DNA from 3 places in the Halomonas sp. SL1 genome. Region 3 is predicted to be linked to each of the others. Evidence: riboswitches for the same ligand, from Rfam matches in the RefSeq annotation. Region 3 holds a riboswitch; each other region holds the start of a gene.
What was found. A riboswitch is a leader RNA that binds a small molecule or an ion and turns the genes downstream of it on or off. The one in region 3 is predicted to bind thiamine pyrophosphate.
Positions count from the first base shown of each region.

Region 1 (5,878 bases), on a different contig from region 3:
GCGCCCTCCTTGTGCCCCGGCTCTCCCTCACCGCCTCCGCTACGCCCGTGCGCACCCTCCGGCATCCGCTCTCATCGGAATCGGAGGCAAGATGGGCCGTCGCTTCAGTGATCTCACCGCCGCCTGCCAGGCCGACTGGCGCGCCTACACCGAGCACGACTTCGTCCGCGCCCTGGGCGCCGGCACGCTCGAGGCGGACGCCTTCCGCCACTACCTGCAGCAGGACTACCTGTTCCTGATCCACTTCGCCCGCGCCTACGCCCTGGCCGCCTACAAGAGCCGCGACCTCGACGAGCTGTGCCAGGCCTTCGACGGCCTGAAGACCATCCTCGACGTCGAACTGGACCTGCACCGCGGCTTCTGTCGCGACTGGGGCATCACCGAAGACGACCTGGCGGCGCTGCCCGAGGCCCGCGCTACCCTGGCCTACACCCGCTTCGTGCTCGACGCCGGCAGCCGCGGCGACCTGCTCGACCTGCGCGTGGCGCTGGCCCCCTGCCTGGTGGGCTACGGCGAGATCGCCAACTGGCTCGAGGCGCAGCCGTTCACCGTGCGCGGCGACGCCAACCCCTATGACGCCTGGATCGCCATGTATCAGGGCGACGACTTCCAGCGGGCGATGCACGCCGAGATCGCCTGGCTGGACGCGCGCCTGGCCGAGGTGACGCCGGCGCGCTTCGACCAGCTGGCGCGGCTGTTCCGCGACGCTACCCGGCTGGAGATCGACTTCTGGCAGATGGGGCTGGATCGCGCGGACTGAGCTCCACCTTCCTTGACTGCCGAGCTTTTCCGGCGACAAGACCACGCGAGGCGCTGTGAACCCATCCCTGGGCGCTAACTTTTGCCCTGCGGCACTCTCGCATCCTGCTCCGTTTGCAGGACCAGTGCTGGCCATCCATGGCCAGCCCGTTCGGCGAGGATCGCCTCACCCATGGCAAAAACCCTCGCTTTGTCTTGCCCCCGGCGCTCGGCTAGCACCGCGCCAGCTCGGCCCCTGGCCCACGATAGAAAAAAAGTAGGTAGGAAGAAGAAAGGCAATGACACGGCCCGCCCAGCGGCGGGCACCACCACGCTTGACGGGGTGCCGTTGAAGACGGCTGAGATCATGCGGCGCGAGGCGCCGGAGCATGGATCCCGTTGAACCTGAACTGGCTAGGACCAGCGTAGGGATCAAGCGACACGCGGCGGCGCCTCGGCGTCGGCCGCCCCTGTCCTCCCCGACGGTCCTCCCTGACGAACCACTCAAGCCAAGGGAGCACGACCATGAGCAAGACCATCCATTTCCTCAACGAGAACGCCCGCGTCGACGCCGCCGCCGTGGCCCCGCTGGCCGGCTCGCGCAAGGTCTTCGTCGAAGGCTCGCGACCCGATATCCGCGTGCCCTTCCGCGAGATCGGCCTGTCACCAACCCGCACCTCCGGCGCAGATGAAGAAAACCCGCCGCTGCTGGTCTACGACACCTCCGGCCCCTACACCGACCCCGAGGCCGACATCGACCTGCGCCGCGGCCTGCCCGAGCTGCGCCGCGACTGGATCGAGGCCCGCGACGACACCGAGTTCCTCGACGGCCCGACCTCGGAGTACGGCCGCCGCCGCGCCAACGACCCCATGCTGGCCCCACTGCGCTTCGAGCTGACCCGCATGCCCCGCCGGGCCAAGGAAGGGAAGAACGTCACCCAGCTGCACTATGCGCGCCAGGGCATCGTCACCCCCGAGATGGAATTCATCGCCATTCGGGAAAACCAGAAGCGCCAGACGATGGGCACCGAAGAGGTCGAGCGCATCCTCGGCCACCAGCACCCGGGCGAGGCCTTCGGCGCCCGCCTGCCCGAGGAGATCACCCCCGAGTTCGTGCGCGACGAGGTGGCCGCCGGCCGCGCCATCATCCCCAACAACATCAACCACCCGGAATCCGAGCCGATGATCATCGGCCGCAACTTCCTGGTGAAGATCAACGGCAACCTCGGCAACTCGGCGGTCACCTCGTCCATCGAGGACGAGGTCGACAAGATGACCTGGGGTATCCGCTGGGGCGCCGACACCATCATGGACCTGTCCACCGGGCAGAACATCCACGAGACCCGCGAGTGGATCATCCGCAACGCCCCGGTGCCGATCGGCACCGTGCCCATCTATCAGGCGCTGGAGAAGGTCAACGGCGTGGCCGAGGACCTGACCTGGGAGGTGTTCCGCGACACCCTGATCGAGCAGGCCGAACAGGGCGTCGACTACTTCACCATCCACGCCGGCGTGCTGCTGCGCTACGTGCCGCTCACCGCTAGACGCACCACCGGCATCGTCTCCCGCGGCGGCTCGATCATGGCCAAGTGGTGCCTCTACCACCACCGCGAAAGCTTCCTCTACGAGCACTTCGAGGAGATCTGCGAGATCTGCAAGCGCTACGACATCGCCTTCTCGCTGGGCGACGGCCTGCGCCCGGGCTCGGTGGCCGACGCCAACGACGAGGCCCAGTTCGCCGAGCTCGAGACCCTGGGCGAGCTGACCCGCATCGCCTGGGAGCACGACGTCCAGGTGATGATCGAGGGCCCCGGTCACGTGCCGATGCACCTGATCAAGGAGAACATGGACAAACAGCTCCGCGAGTGCGACGAGGCGCCCTTCTACACCCTCGGGCCGCTGACCACCGACATCGCGCCGGGCTACGACCACATCACCTCCGGCATCGGCGCGGCGATGATCGGCTGGTACGGCTGCGCCATGCTCTGCTACGTGACCCCCAAGGAGCACCTGGGCCTGCCCAACAAGGACGACGTCAAGACCGGCATCATCACCTACAAGATCGCCGCGCATGCTGCTGATCTCGCGAAGGGTCACCCGGCCGCCCAGCGCCGTGACAATGCCCTGTCGAAGGCACGCTTCGAGTTCCGCTGGGAGGACCAGTTCAACCTCGGCCTCGACCCGGACACCGCCCGCGAGTACCACGACGAGACCCTGCCCAAGGACTCGGCCAAGGTGGCCCACTTCTGCTCCATGTGCGGGCCCAAGTTCTGCTCGATGAAGATCAGCCAGGAGGTTCGCGACTACGCGGCCGACAACGGCCTCGAAGGCGACCGCGCCGTGGTGGAGCGCGGCATGGCCGAACAGGCCGAGAAGTTCCGCGACCAGGGCGCCGAGCTGTACAAGGAGGTCTGACCTCCCGCCTTGATGCAGAACGCCGCGCCGGCTGCATGCCGGCGCGGCGTTTTTCATGCGGCCAAACGGGTTCAGTTTGCCGCGGGCACGGGAGCAACGACCTCGTTGTCTTCCGTCGAGTCACGCCCGCCCGGCGCGAAGCGCAGCAGCCGCAGGGCGTTGAGCGTGACCAGCACGGTGGCGCCGGTATCGGCCAGGATCGCCAGCCACAGCCCGGTGATGCCGAGCACGGTGGTCACCAGGAACAGCCCCTTGAGCCCCAGGGCGATGGCGATGTTCTGGCGGATGTTGGCCATGGTCGCCCGCGCCAGCCGGATCAGCGCCGCCGCGTCGCCCACCCGGTTGCGCAGCAGCGCGCCGTCGGCGGTCTCCAGCGCCACGTCGGTCCCCGAGCCCATGGCCACGCCCACCTGGGCGCTGGCCAGGGCCGGGGCGTCGTTGATGCCGTCACCGATCATCATCGTCCGCTCATGGCCGGCCAGCTCACGGATCGCCTCGACCTTGCCCTCCGGCATAAGCCCGGCGCGACGCTCGATGCCGAGGCGCCCGGCGATGGCCGCGGCGGTGCGATCGTTGTCGCCGGTCAGCATCACCGAGCGCACGCCCAGCGCCGACAGCGCCTGCACGCCGGCCTCGGCATCGGGCCGCGGCTCGTCGCGCAGGGCGATGGCCCCCAGCGCCACGCCGTCCTCGACCGCCACGATCACCGTCTTGCCCTCGGCCTCGAGTTCCTCGATTCGCGCGGCCAGCGCCTCGGCCAGCGTGCCGCGATCGGCCACGTGGCGCGGCGCGCCGACGAAGGCCCGGCGACCCTCGATCAGCGCCTCGACGCCCTGCCCGGGCACCGCCCGGGCCTCGCTGACCCTTGAGGCCGCGACCTGCTGCGCCTCCGCATGGGCGACCACCGCCTGCGCCAGCGGATGGCTGGCGTCGCGCTCCAGGCCCGCGGCCAGGGCGATCACGTCCTGCGCGGCCACGGCGTCGCTTGCCGGCACCACATCGGTCACCCGCGGCCGGCCCTCGGTCAGGGTGCCGGTCTTGTCGAAGGCGACCGCCTCGGTGCGGGCGGCGGCTTCGATCACCGCACCGCCCTTGAGCAACAGCCCGTGCCGGGCGCCGCTGGAGAGCGACGAGGCGATCGATGCCGGCACCGAGATCACCAGCGCGCAGGGGCAACCGATCAGCAGCAGCGCCAGGGCGCGATAGGTCCACTCGCCCCATTCGCCGCCCAACGCCAGCGGCGGCACCACGGCCACCAGCACCGCCAGGCCGACCACCGCCGGCATGTAGACGCGGCTGAAGCGGTCGATGAAGCGCTCGGTGGGCGCCCGCGCCTCCTGGGCTTCCTCCACCAGCCGGATGATGCGTGCGATGGTGTTGTCCTCGGGCGGCCGGGCCACGCGCAGCCGCAGCACGCCGTCATGGTTGATCGAGCCGGCGAACACCTCGTCGCCCTCGCCCCGGTCCCGCGGCACCGACTCGCCGGTCACCGGCGACTCATCGATCGACGAGCGGCCCTCGAGGATGGTGGCGTCGGCGGGGATGCGGTCGCCGGGGCGCACCACCACCACCTGGCCGACCGCCAGATGTGCCGCATCCACCGTGCGCGTCTCGCCGGGGGCGACTTCCAGGCGTGCCTCGCGAGGCACCAGATCGGCCAGCGCGCGGATGCCCGAGCGGGCCCGGTCCGCGGCCACGCCCTCGAGGATCTCGCCGATAGCGAACAGCAGCACCACCATGGCCGCCTCCTCGGCGGCGCCGATGATCAGCGCACCGCCGGCGGCCAGGGTCATCAGCATCTCGATGGTGAACGGCATGCCGACCCGCGCCGCACTCACCGCACGGCGAGCGACCGGCGCCAGTCCGATCAGGCAGGCCGCCAGGAAGGCCCAGTGGGCCACCTCCGTTCCGACGGTGAAGCGCAGCAGCGTGGCCACGCCGAGCGCCACCCCGGTGGCCAGCACCAGCCGCCCCTTGGCGGTGGCATGCCAGCGCCGGGGCGAGGCGTCATCACCCCGACGGAAATGATCGGCATGATCGCGCCCGGCACAGCAGCCGGCGCCCGAAGGCGCCTCGGCATCGTCCTGCGCCGACTGGCGCCGAACGCCATAGCCCAACCGCTCGACCAGCGACGCCACGTCCTCGGGCGCCGTGCGGCCGGTATCCAGATCGAGGGCCAGCGAGCCCTGCATGACCGAGACCTTCACGTCAGCCACGCCATCCAGACGCTCCAGCGCGCCGCGGATCTTGCCGGCGCAGCTCGGACAGTCCATGCCTTCCACGCGCCACTGGTGTCGCTGGAGTGCACCCTTTTCAGCTTCCTGCGCGGCGTCTTGCGCCATCCTGACCTCCTCGGGGCTCGTCATCGAAACATGGCATCAGCCTAGAGCCTCTAGCCGCTATAGACTCAAGCGGTGATGACGCCGGGCACGACACCGCCAGCATGGACAGCTGGCACGCGGCCTGCATGCTTAAGGAAACCCCCAACGAGAGGCGATCGCCATGCCGGCACCCTCCCTTTCGACGCCACTTGGCGCCGAGGCCTTCCATGAGCGCGCCCATCGCCACCTGACGATGCTCTACGGCCCCCGCGCCGACGAGGTGCTGCGCCGGCTGTTCACCCTGCTGGCGCATCAGGCCCCCATGACGCCCCCGGATGGTGAGGCACCGCCCGCCCGTCCGCTGTGGAGTGAACGCGACCAGTGGCTGATCGCCTACGGCGACA
Region 1 covers NZ_PYUQ02000008.1:128,508-134,385, forward strand. Annotated here, with positions in the region: gene tenA (thiaminase II) at 92-760, shown strand; TPP riboswitch at 1,068-1,187, shown strand; gene thiC (phosphomethylpyrimidine synthase ThiC) at 1,264-3,153, shown strand; gene C9J49_RS03280 (heavy metal translocating P-type ATPase) at 3,225-5,495, opposite strand; gene C9J49_RS03285 (sugar phosphorylase) at 5,656-5,878, shown strand, end outside.
Region 1: linked by a shared signal. The riboswitch ahead of thiC (phosphomethylpyrimidine synthase ThiC) and the one ahead of C9J49_RS08925 (sodium:solute symporter) in region 3 are both predicted to bind thiamine pyrophosphate.

Region 2 (5,878 bases), on a different contig from region 3:
GCGCGTCTTCGTCCTCGGCGGCGACGACCTGCGGGTGCTGGTCGGCGAGCGCGGCGACGTGCGCGGCGAGCTGGTCCGGGGCATCGCCCTGCGCACCCTGGTACCGGACCTCGTGGGCCTGCCGGCACTGGCGGTGCTGCTGTGGTGGGCGATCGGCTGGGGGCTGCGGCCGCTGTCACGGCTGGCCGCCCAGATCGAAGCCCGCGACCCCCAGCGCCTGAACCCACTGCCCGACGACCCACTGCCCCGCGAGCTGGCCACCATCGTCGGCGCCCTCAACGGCCTGCTGGCGCGGATCCGCACCCTGCGGGCCCGCGAGAAGCGCTTCATCGCCGATGCCGCCCACGAGCTGCGCACCCCGCTGACGGTGCTCGACCTGCACGCCCAGAACGCCCTGGCCACCGAGGATCCGGCGGATCGGCGCGAGGCGCTGACCCTGTTGCGCGACGGCCTGGCCCGCGCCACCCGGCTGGTCGGCCAGCTGCTGACCCTGGCACGCCTGGACCCGGAGCAGGAAGGCGCCCCGGATCAGCGCATCGACCTGCTGCACGAGGTGCGCGAGTCGCTGGCCGAGCTGATGCCGCTGGCCACCGACCACGACCAGAGCCTGCACTTGGAGGCCGACGAGGCGGCAGACTGGGCGCTGACCACCGAGCCCGGCGCCGTCACCACCCTGATCAAGAACCTGGTCGGCAACGCCATCCGTCACTCCCCCGCCGGCAGCCGCATCGACGTGGCACTGACGGCGGAAGAGCGAGTGCTGGTGCTGCGGGTGGACGACAGCGGTCCCGGCATCCCCGAGGACGGCCGCCAGCAGGCGCTGGCGCGCTTCCACCGCGGCGGTGCGGGAGCCGGGGCCGGCCTCGGACTGTCCATCGTCGACCGTCTGGTACAGCGCCACGGCGGCCGCCTGACGCTGGGCGACGCCCCCGGCGGCGGGCTGCGCGTGAGCGTGCGGCTGCCCCGCGCCTGACACGGCATCGTCATGTCGCTCCCTTAGCGTTGGTGTAAGCCGACTTTAAGCCAACGCCGTTACGGTGGTGGGCTGAATCGCCCAACGACAACCGGAAAGGAGACATCGACATGCACGCCATGCCCCCGACCTCTCTCGACGCCGCCCTGCGCCGCCCCCTGTGGCTGGCCCTGGGCGGCGTGCTGCTGCTCGTCGTCGAATGGCTGATCAGCCCCTGGGGCGTGGGTAGCCTGCCGCTGGCGTTGGTCGCCCTGGCCGCCGGCGCCGCCTTGCTGCTTCGCCCCCTGAACGCGGCGATGCGCCTCGAACCCGAGGAGGAAGGCAACGGCATGAGCGCCGATCTCCAGAGCGTCTCCCAGGCCAGCCTGCTGACCCTGGCCGTGCTCCAGCTGGCCGCCTGAGGCGACGCCCGCCGGCTTTACATGCATCGGACGAAGGGCGATAGTGAGGCCCGACGACAGGGGCGCCGGGGCGATGATCCGCCGCGGCTGAGAGGCACCCTCACTACCTGACCCGGATAATGCCGGCGGAGGGAGTCGTGCCGGCTCCCTCGGTGGCCGCGCCTCCCGTCGCCAGGAGGCCCGATGCATTCCCTCGATCCCGCGCCGCATCTGGCGCGCGTGCGCCGCACCACCCCGCTGGTTCACAACATCACCAACCACGTGGCGATGAACTTCATGGCCAACGCGCTGCTGGCGCTGGGCGCCTCGCCCGCCATGGTCCACGCCCGCGAGGAGGCCGCCGAGTTCGCCGGCCTGGCCACCGCCCTGACGCTGAACATCGGCACCCTCTCGCCCCACTGGCTCGACGCCATGGACGACGCCGCCCGCGCCGCCAATGACGCCGACACGCCCTGGGTGCTCGACCCGGTGGCGGTGGGCGCCACCCGCTTTCGTCGCCAGGCCGGCGCCCGGCTGCTGGCGCTGGGGCCGACCGCGATCCGCGGCAACGCCTCGGAGATCCTGGCGCTGGCCCGACAGGGCGGCGGCGGGCGCGGCGTGGACAGCACCGACAGCGCCGACAGCGCCGAGCGCGCCGCCGTGGCGCTGGCCCGCGAGCATGCCACCGTGGTGGCGGTCACCGGCGAGGTCGACCTGGTCACCGACGGCCGACGCCTGACGCGGGTCTGCGGCGGCCATGCGCTGATGCCTCGCGTCACCACCATGGGCTGCGCCCTGACCGGCGTGGTCGGCGCCTTCCTGGCCGGCGCCGAGGATCCGTTCGAGGCCACCGTAGCGGCGCTGACCGCCTACGCCGCGGCCGGGGAGATCGCCGCCGAGACCGCCGCCGGCCCCGGCAGCTTCGCCGTGGCCTTCCTCGACGCCCTCTATGCCCTCGATCCCGACACCCTCGCTACGCCGCTGGCCGACCGTATCCACCTGGAGCTCACCGATGCGCCTTGATCTGTCCCTCTACCTGGTCACCGACCCCGAGCTGTGCGCCGCCCTCGGCGTGGAGCAGACCGTACGGGCCGCGGTGCGCGGCGGCGTCAGCGTCGTCCAGCTGCGCGACAAGCACGCCGCCGACGCCGAGATGATCCCGCTGGCCCGGCGCCTGAAGGCTGCCCTGGCCGGCAGCGGCGTGCCGTTGATCATCAACGACCGCCTCGAGGTCGCGCTGGCCAGTCGGGCCGACGGCCTGCACATCGGCCAGGACGACGGCGAGGTCGCCGATGCCCGTGCCGCGCTGGGCCCGGACGCCATCCTCGGCCTCTCGGTGCAGACCCACGAACAGCTGGCACGGCTGGACGCCGGGCGCCTCGACTACCTGGGCCTCGGCCCGGTGTTCGCCACGGCCACCAAGCAGGACCATGCCGCGCCGCTGGGCGTCGACGGCCTGGCGGCGCTGGCCGCCGCCAGCCCGCTGCCCACGGTGGCGATCGGCGGGCTCAAGGTCGAGCACGTCGAGGCGGTGCGCCGCGCCGGTGCCGGCGGCCTGGCGGTGGTCTCGGCGATCTGCGGCACCCCGGACCCGGAGGCCGCCGCCCGCGCCTTCCCGCCGTTCCACCGCTGACGCCTGAACGGCCAGCCCCGAACGCAGGCGGCCCCGCGCGAAAGAGCGCGGGGCCGCCGGGTCGCCGACGCGACCTGCGTCACAGGGAAGGCCGCCGGTTCAGCGCGACGCGCCGCTCCTGATAGGCGATGGCCAGGCCGCTGGCGATGATCAGGCTGCCGCCGGCGAACACCCAGGGGTCGGGCATCTCGCCCCAGAAGCCCCAGCCCAGCAGGGTCGCCCACAGCAGTGCCGTGTAGTCGAAGGGCGCGGCAATGGCCGCCGGGGCGTAGCGGAAGGCCTGGGTCAGGCCCACCATGGCGCCGACGCCGAGCACGCCAGCGCCCAGGAAGCCCAGCCAGTGCAGCGGCGCCGGGGCCTGCCAGACCCAGGGCAGGGTCAGGGAGGCGGCCAGGCAGGGCACCAGGGTGGTGTAGAAGACCATGGCCCAGAGGTGCTCCCCTTCGCCGTAGCGGCGCGCGGTGATCATGGTCAGGGCATAGAACAGCGCCGCGGCGACCACCACCAGCATGGCGGGCTGGAAACCGGCCGCCCCGGGCCGCACCACCACCAGCACCCCGACGAAGCCGAGCAGCGTGGCCAGCCAGGTCGGACGGTCGACCCGCTCGCCGAGCAAGGGCACCGACAGCAGCGTCACGAACAGCGGCGCGGCGAAGGCGATCGCCGTGGCGGTGGCCAGCGGCAGCAGCACCAGCCCCCACATGAAGGTGATCATGGTGGCGGTGAAGATCAGGCCGCGCAGCAGGTGCACGCCCGGACGCCGCGTGCCGAGGGTGCGCAGGCCGCCATTGAAGCGCGCGATCAGCACGATCAGCGGCAGCGACACCAGGGTGCGGAAGAAGATGATCTGCAGCGGCGAATGCACCGCGCCCAGCCACTTGGTGAGGGCATCGCCCAGGGCCAGACACAGCACGCCGCCGCACATGAACAGGATGCCTTTCAGAGAGGGAGCCATGCAGCGCCTCCGTGCGCGCGTCGAGGGAGGGGAAACGACACCGCCCCGACGGCCTGACCGTCGGGGCGGTGAGAGGGGCCGGAACCGAGGGTCAGAGCGAGGCCTGGACCACCATGCAGTCCATGCCCTGGGACTGGAGACGCTGGCAGGCGCTGCGGGCCTGGCGCTCGCCCAGATCGACCAACCGCGCCCGGTAGACGCCGGCTTGCGCCACCCAGGGCACGTCGACCCGGGCGTCATCCAGCTCCGCGGCCAGTCGGGCCGCGGCGCGGTCGGCCAGGCGACGAGCGTGATCGGCGTCGCTGAAGGCGCCGACCTGCACGCCCCAGCCGCCGGTCCGCTCGTCGCGGTCGATCAGCGCGGTCAGCGGATCCGCCTCCGCCGCACCGCCGACGGCCGCGTCGGCGCTCGGCGCCGAGGCCACGATCGCCTCGTCCGGCGAGGGGGCGGCGACCTCCTGCACCACCGGCCCCGGCGCGGCGGCGCGGCTCGGCTCGCTGGCCGCCGGCGTCGAGGCCGGCTCGGGCGCCCGGGCGGATACCGTCGCGGCCGGTGCCGGTGCCGGCGCGGCGCTGTCGCGGCTCGCCAGCATCTGACCGGCCGGCGGCAGCGTGCGGCCCGGCAGCGGCATCAGGCGCTCGTCGGCGATCTCGGTGCGGGCCAGCCAGCCGTGGCCGTCGGCCAGGGCGGCGCGGGCGAAGCCGCGGTTCAGCAGGTCGGCCATGTGCTCGTCGCGGGAGGCGGCGGTGAAGCCGCCCATCACCACCGAGAGCATGCGCCGGCCGCCATGCACCGCCGAAGTGGCGACGTTGAAGCCGGAGGCGCGGATGAAGCCGGTCTTGAGGCCGTCGGCGCCCGGGTAGTTGGCCAGCAGGCGATTGTGGCCGCGGTAGGTGTTGCCGCGCCAGGTGAAGTCCTGCAGCGAGAAGTAGTGGTAGTACTGCGGGAAATCGAGCATCAGCCGACGGGCCAGCACCGCCATGTCGCGGGCGGTGGTGACCTGGGCGTCGTCCGGCAGGCCGGAGGCGTTGCGGAAGGTGGTGTGGCGCATGCCGAGCTCGCGGGCGCGCTCGGTCATCATCCGCGCGAAGTGGCGCTCGCTGCCGCCCAGCGCCTCGGCGACGACCACCGCCACGTCGTTGGCCGAGCGCACCACCAGCGACTCGATGGCGGTCTCCACCGGGATGCTGTCGCCCGGCTTGAGATAGAGCTTGGTGGCCGGCATGGCCGCCGCCGCCCGCGACACCGGCAGCGGCTGCCCCAGGCTCATGCTGCGCCCTTCAATGGCCTCGAACAGCATGTAGAGGGTCATCATCTTGGTCAACGAGGCCGGATAGCGCGGCGCATCGGCGTTCTCGGCGTAGAGGATCTCGTGGGAGTCGGCGTCGATGACGATGCCCGCATAGCGGGGATTCTCGGCCTGGGCGAGCGGTGCCAGCAGCACGCTGGCCATGACGAGGGCGGCGAGCAGACTCACTCGCCAGCCGGAAATCGGAGTCGGCAGCATCGGTGTTCCCCTGAAGAATGACGCGCTTTATAAGTGCATTATGACCCAGGGGCCTGCCCTGTACAGGGCGAAACGCGGCCCGAGGCGCCATTTCCACTTTTCATTGTCGGACATCCAGCCTCGTTCTTGAGCGCGTCGATGTCCACCTCGTCGATCTGCGCCGGCGCCAGGAAGCGCTCGGCGTAGTCGCGCCACACCCCGCTGTCGAGCAGCAGGACGAAGACGTCGGGATCCAGATGGCCGTCGCGGGCCATGCCGGCCAGGATCGACAGCGAGCGCGACAGCGTCAGACCCGGCTTGTAGGGCCGGTCGGCGGCGGTCAGCGCCTCGAACACGTCGGCCACCGCCATGATGCGCTCCTCCAGACTGGCCTCGGCCAGCACCAGCCGGCGCGGATAGCCCCGGCCGTCCATGCGCTCGTGATGGTTTC
Region 2 covers NZ_PYUQ02000031.1:36,133-42,010, forward strand. Annotated here, with positions in the region: gene C9J49_RS16505 (ATP-binding protein) at 1-973, shown strand, start outside; gene C9J49_RS16510 (hypothetical protein) at 1,084-1,374, shown strand; TPP riboswitch at 1,423-1,525, shown strand; gene thiM (hydroxyethylthiazole kinase) at 1,558-2,376, shown strand; gene thiE (thiamine phosphate synthase) at 2,366-2,986, shown strand; gene C9J49_RS16525 (DMT family transporter) at 3,066-3,941, opposite strand; gene C9J49_RS16530 (serine hydrolase) at 4,033-5,448, opposite strand; gene C9J49_RS16535 (HD domain-containing phosphohydrolase) at 5,487-5,878, opposite strand, start outside.
Region 2: linked by a shared signal. The riboswitch ahead of thiM (hydroxyethylthiazole kinase) and the one ahead of C9J49_RS08925 (sodium:solute symporter) in region 3 are both predicted to bind thiamine pyrophosphate.

Region 3 (5,878 bases):
AGGACGCCATGAGCATGGAAGACATGATGAACCAGGCGCTCTCCCAGTAAGCCGACGGCCGCAGGGCACGCCCTGCCCGAAAGCACGAACGGCGCCGCCCCGAGGGGCGGCGCCGTCGCGTCTCGGGGCCCTGCCGGGGCGAGCTAGTCGGGGCGGTCGGTCACCGCCCCGGTCGAGGCGGAGCTGACCATCCGCGCGTACTTGGCCAGTACCCCGCGGGTGTAGCGCGGCGCCGGCCGCTGCCAGGCGGCATGGCGTCGTTCGAGTTCCTCGACGGTGAGCGCGACATCGAGGGTGTCGGCCTCGGCATCGATGGTGATGGTGTCGCCATCCTCGAGCAGCGCCAGGGGGCCGCCGTCGAAGGCCTCCGGCGTCACGTGGCCGACCACGAAGCCGTGACTGCCGCCGGAGAAGCGGCCGTCGGTGATCAGCGCCACCTCGCTGCCGAGTCCGCGCCCCATGATCGCCGAGGTCGGGGTCAGCATCTCGCGCATGCCGGGCCCGCCGCGGGGCCCCTCGTAGCGGATCACCACCACGTCGCCGGCCACCACGCTGCCGTCGTTGATGCGCGCCTGGGCCTCCTCCTCGGAGCCGAACACCCGGGCCCGGCCGGAGAAGCGCGTGCCCTCCTTGCCGGTGATCTTGGCCACCGCGCCCTCCGGGGCCAGGTTGCCGTGCAGCACGCGCAGGTGGCTCTGGGCCTTCAGCGGCGCCTCGAGGGGCGCGATGATCGCCTGCCCCTCGGGGTAAGGCACGACCTCGGCCAGGTTCTCGGCCAGGGTGGCGCCGGTCACGGTCAGGCAGTCGCCATGCAGCAGCCCGGCGTCGAGCAGGGTCTTCATCAGCGGCTGGATGCCGCCGATCTCGACCAGCTCGCTCATCATGTACTGGCCGCTGGGCCGCAGGTCGGCGAGCACCGGCACCCGCTTGCCGATCGCCGTGAAGTCGTCGAGGGAAAGCGACACGCCGATGGCGTCGGCCATGGCGATCAGGTGCAGCACCGCATTGGTGGAGCCGCCCAGGGCGATCACCACGGTGATGGCGTTCTCGAAGGCCTCGCGGGTCATGATGTCCGAGGGCGTGATGTCGCGCTCGAGCAGGGTCAGCACCGCCTCCCCCGCCGCCCGGCTGTCGTCGCGCTTGGTCTGGGACACGGCGTTCTGCGCCGAGCTGCCGGGCAGGCTCATGCCCAGCGCCTCGATGGCCGAGGCCATGGTGTTGGCGGTGTACATGCCGCCGCAGGCACCGGGCCCGGGAATCGCCGTCTCCTCGATCCGCTTGACGTCGATGAGGTCGAGATCGCCGCGGCTGTGGGCGCCCATGGCCTCGAACACCGAGACGATGTCGGTGTGCCCCTCGCCGGGCAGGATGGTGCCGCCGTAGACGAAGACGCTGGGCCGGTCGAGCCGCGCCAGGCCGATCAGGCAGCCGGGCATGTTCTTGTCGCAGCCGCCGATGGCCACCAGGCCATCGAAGCCCTCGCAGCCGGCCACCGTCTCGATGGAATCGGCGATCACCTCCCGCGACACCAGTGAATACTTCATGCCCTCGGTGCCGTTGGCGATGCCGTCGGAGATGGTGATGGTGTTGAAGATCACGCCCTTGCCGCCGGCCGCATCGGCACCAGCGCTGGCCTGCTCGGCGAGCTCGCCGATGTGGCTGTTGCAGGGCGTGACGCGGCTCCAGGTGGACGCAATGCCCACCTGGGGCCTGGTGAAGTCGGCGTCGTTGAAGCCCACCGCGCGCAGCATGGCGCGGCTGGCCGACTTGCCGACGCCGTCCACCACCGGGGCGGAATGGCGGCGGCGGGGATCCTGTGGCGTGTCACTCATGGCGCGGCTCCTCCGTCAGGTCGGGATGACCTTCAGAGGGTGGCCGTCATCCGCCGGCCTGGCAACCGTTCAGGCCGTACGCCGCACCGCGGCCGGGCGCCACCAGGCCACCAGCAGCGCCACCGCGCTGGAGGCCAGAAGCGCACCGAGGAAGGGCGGCAGGGTCGGCACCCCGCCGGGAAAGCTCGCCGCCAGCAGGCCATCGAGGGCACTGCCCGAGGCGACCCACCCCGGCAGCACCGCGCCCGCCAGCCCGGCGAGACCGCCGGCCAGCGCCGCCATGGCGCTCATCCGCGCCCACAGCCCCAGCAGCACCGGCACCACGATGGCCGCGCACAGCAGATCGGCGATCAGGAACAGTCGCAGCACCGAGAGCCCCTGCAGGGCGATCGCCACCACCGGCACCATCAGCGCCACGGTGACCCACCGCGCCGCCCTGAGCGACAGGCCGCGACGGCCGCTGCCGGCCACCACCAGCGAGGCGATGCCGTTCTGCAGGGTATCGACGCTGGAGGCCACCAGGGTCACCGCCAGCACCAGCGCCGGCAGCGCCAGCCAGCCCGGCGCCTCGGCGAGCAGCGCGAAGAACGGGATCGGCGGCTCGCCCAGCGACACGCCCGCCATGGCGGCCAGCATGCCGAGGCCGCCGACCACCGCCACCACCAGCACGGTGATGCCGCCGCCCAGCCAGGCGCCGCGCCCCAGCGCCCGGTCGTCCCGGGCCGCCCACACCCGCTGCCAGTAGCCCTGATGGAAGAGGTTGGCCGCGGTCACCGCGATCACCAGCGTCAGCGCCACGGACAGGGCATCCGCGGCGGGGATCGACGGCAGCGCGGCCTCGGCCGGCAGCTCGGGCAACCGGGCCAGCGCCACGCCGCCCACCACCCCCAGCAGGGCCAGCAGCAGCCAGGCCTGCCAGCGGTCGGTGGCCAGGCTCGCACGCAGCCCGCCCAGCGCGGTGTAGAGCAGGGTCGCCACCGCCACGCCGACCACCACCAGCGCCACCGGGACGTCCGACAGCAGCCCGGTGATGGCGCCGATGGCGGTCAGCTCGGCGGCCAGGAAGCAGCCCATGTACAGCACCGAGACCAGCGCCACCCAGCGGCGGATGCCGGCGCCGAAACAGGCCTCGGCGTACTCGCCGATGCTGCGCCCCTCCGGCAGGCGACGGCGGATGGCCGGGCCGAAGGCGCCGAGCACGATGAACGGCAGCGCCGAGCCGATGGCATAGCCGGCCAGACCCAGCGGGCCGACGAAGGCGCCGATCTCGGGCGGCGCGAAGAGGATCCAGGCCCCCATGCCGGAGGCCAGGAAGGAGAGCCCCAGGGTCGGGGCCGACTGGGAGTTGCGGGCGGTAACGTAGTCGTCGAGCGGGCCGTCGGCCCGGCGGGCACGCAGGCCCAGAACGGTGAAACACAAAAGCGCCGCGCCAAGCACGGCTGACGTCAGATAAGGCATGTCGCACTTCCTCCGCCGGTGTGAACCGGATCAGGTTCCAGGGTCAGCGACGCACGCTCTCTCAGCCCCGCCGATGCCGGCGAGACTCCCCTGGCGACAGTGAATGGATTGTAGTGGCGATCCTCAAGACAGGGCCAAAATGGCCGATATCCGGATTGCCACGCCAGCATGACACATCCTTCCCGCCATTCGAACAACCAGCCCGGACCCCGCCATGCCGTTTACCGAAGCCAAGGAACACGCCCCCGGTTGCCTGCACCGGATCTTCGCCGAGCCCTACGCCGCCTTCGACAACGGCGTCCCCGAGCGCCAGCTGCACCTGCGCATCGCCCTCCAGGCGCTGCTGGAGGCGCCGATGCGCGAAGGGCGACTGACGCTCAGGGTGATCCACGGCTGGGAGAACGGCGGCTGCGCCCCCGAAGACCTGCGACATGGCGACCATGCGCTGGGCAAGACGGCCGACCTGCGTGCGATCGCCGAGCGCTACCAGCAGGCGCTGGACCGTCTCGCCCCGCTGCCGGGCGAGGCCGACAGCCTGCTCGCCGAGCCGCTGGCCAGTGCCATCGCCGGCGCCGAGGCCGACGGCCTCGAGGTCGACTCAGAGACTCGAGACAACCCGGCCCGCTGGCCGGCGTTTCCCCGCGGCCTGTCGCTGTATACCTTCTTCAAGGTCTATCACCGCCTGACCTACGGCGAGGACGAGGCCTACCGCTCGATCCGCTGCAATACGCCCGAGGGCAGCCGCGAGATCCACGAATTCCATCTGGAGGAAGGCGAATTCGCCATCGTTCGCCCCGCCGCCGACGAACCCGGCGAGTGCGTGCTGGTGCTGCACGTGGGCCAACTGGAACCGCTGAGCGAGCTGCTGGAGATGGCCCATATCCGCCCCTAGGCGATACCGGAGCGGGGCCTCAGGAGGAGGCAGAAGCTTCCATGGAAGGGGCCAGGATCGCCTGAGACGTCATTGATCTTTAGCGCTTCGGAGGCGACCAGCGGCCCCCTACTCACCGCTGCCGTTCAAGGCAACAGCAGCTTCGCGGTGAGGTTGAGGGTGTCCGAGGCGCTCACCCCCTCGTCGTAGAAGTTGTGCTCATAGCTGGCCGTGAACTGCACCGGATACTCCTGAATCCTCACCAGCTTGTTGAGCGCAACGCCCAGGGGCAGGCTCACCCAATCATGCTGCTCCCAGTCATAGGTGATCGACATGTCGGAGGCCCCCGCCGACCAACCATTCCCGAGGCTGTAGTTCACGATCGGCTGCACGATCGAGATATTCACGTCGCGGTAGTCGTCGTCTCCCGCCACCGTGAACACGTTCTGGTTGAACAGCCCCCATATCCCCCAGGGTTGGCTGGCCACGAAGCCCACGGCGGGACCGAGGCCCCATTTCTCGGCGCTCAGGCCGTCTTCCCCGGTCGGCAACAGCGCTACCGCACCCACGCCGAATCGCCCCCATGACCGGTCGAAGGTCACCAGGTCGAAGAGTGTCATGTCGGACCAGCCGCTCGAGTCATTCGGCGAGTCGGTCACGTAAGGCGCGGTGAGCCGGAAGATGTTGCTGGAGTCGCCCAGCGAGAACGGAATGGCGGCGCGGAACTGCATGCGGTTTCCGTCCTCGTCGTCGAGGTTGTGGTACCGGTACGTGTAGAAGTCCTGCAGCTGGAAGGCCATGACGGAGGCCGTCGGATCATTGGCTTCCGAGCCCAGGCCATCTTGCTGAGCGCTGGCTATCCCCGGGGAAAACATGGCAAAGAAGGTGGCGATCATCAGTGCATTTCGTGCAAGCATCCGTGGCTCCCTGGTCTCCGGTTTTCTTTCCCCATGCCCGGATAGGCATGCCCACAGCAGGCAGGCACGTTTCATGTCCGCAGACGTGGCACCCGTGATGCCCCACGGATGGCTCGCTGGCGCACCTGCAGAGCCAAAGCCGAAGGAAACTCGCGAGGGGGGAAATCTCCCTCGGCCCCAGCAACGCTTACTGCCGCGAGACCCTGATGCGCACGGGGTCGGCCGCCTCGCCGGCGAAGGGATCAACGTGCTCCGTACTGGTGAACAGCAGCTCACCGTCGTGAACGATCCGTGCCCGCAGTCCGTAAGTCATGCGCTCGTCGATGGCCTGAGGATCATAGACCAGCCGGAACGGATAAGGGGGCTGGGCGCCCTCGACGGTGTAGGTGTAATCGGTGAGCACGGTGGCGGGCGCATCCGCGCGCGACTGATCCTCGAGCGTCACGATGACCTCGGCTCCCGGGGGCAGCGCCATGCGCTCGCGATACCACACCTCGCCGCTGATGACCCGCATCAGGGAGTTGTCCGGCTGCTGCATCGACGACTCCCCCGCCCTCTGTGGCTGACTGCATGCCGCCAGCAACAGGACGAGAGTGCCAATCATCCAGGGACCGGTCACTGCCGCGATTCCGTTTTTCGATCTCATTGATGACTCCTTCATGTACCAGGGCAGAGAGAAGACTCGTCACCGCTGGCCGCGTCACCCCGGATAGGCCCGTGGCGCCAAGGCGGGTTCATTCCCGTCGACACTCCATCAAGTTAGCAAGGTTTCCACGTACCGCCAGAGCAAGCGGGAGGCC
Region 3 covers NZ_PYUQ02000014.1:66,642-72,519, forward strand. Annotated here, with positions in the region: gene C9J49_RS08915 (hypothetical protein) at 1-50, shown strand, start outside; gene ilvD (dihydroxy-acid dehydratase) at 144-1,832, opposite strand; gene C9J49_RS08925 (sodium:solute symporter) at 1,902-3,290, opposite strand; TPP riboswitch at 3,280-3,392, opposite strand; gene C9J49_RS08930 (hypothetical protein) at 3,505-4,182, shown strand; gene C9J49_RS08935 (hypothetical protein) at 4,308-5,057, opposite strand; gene C9J49_RS08940 (YbaY family lipoprotein) at 5,266-5,616, opposite strand.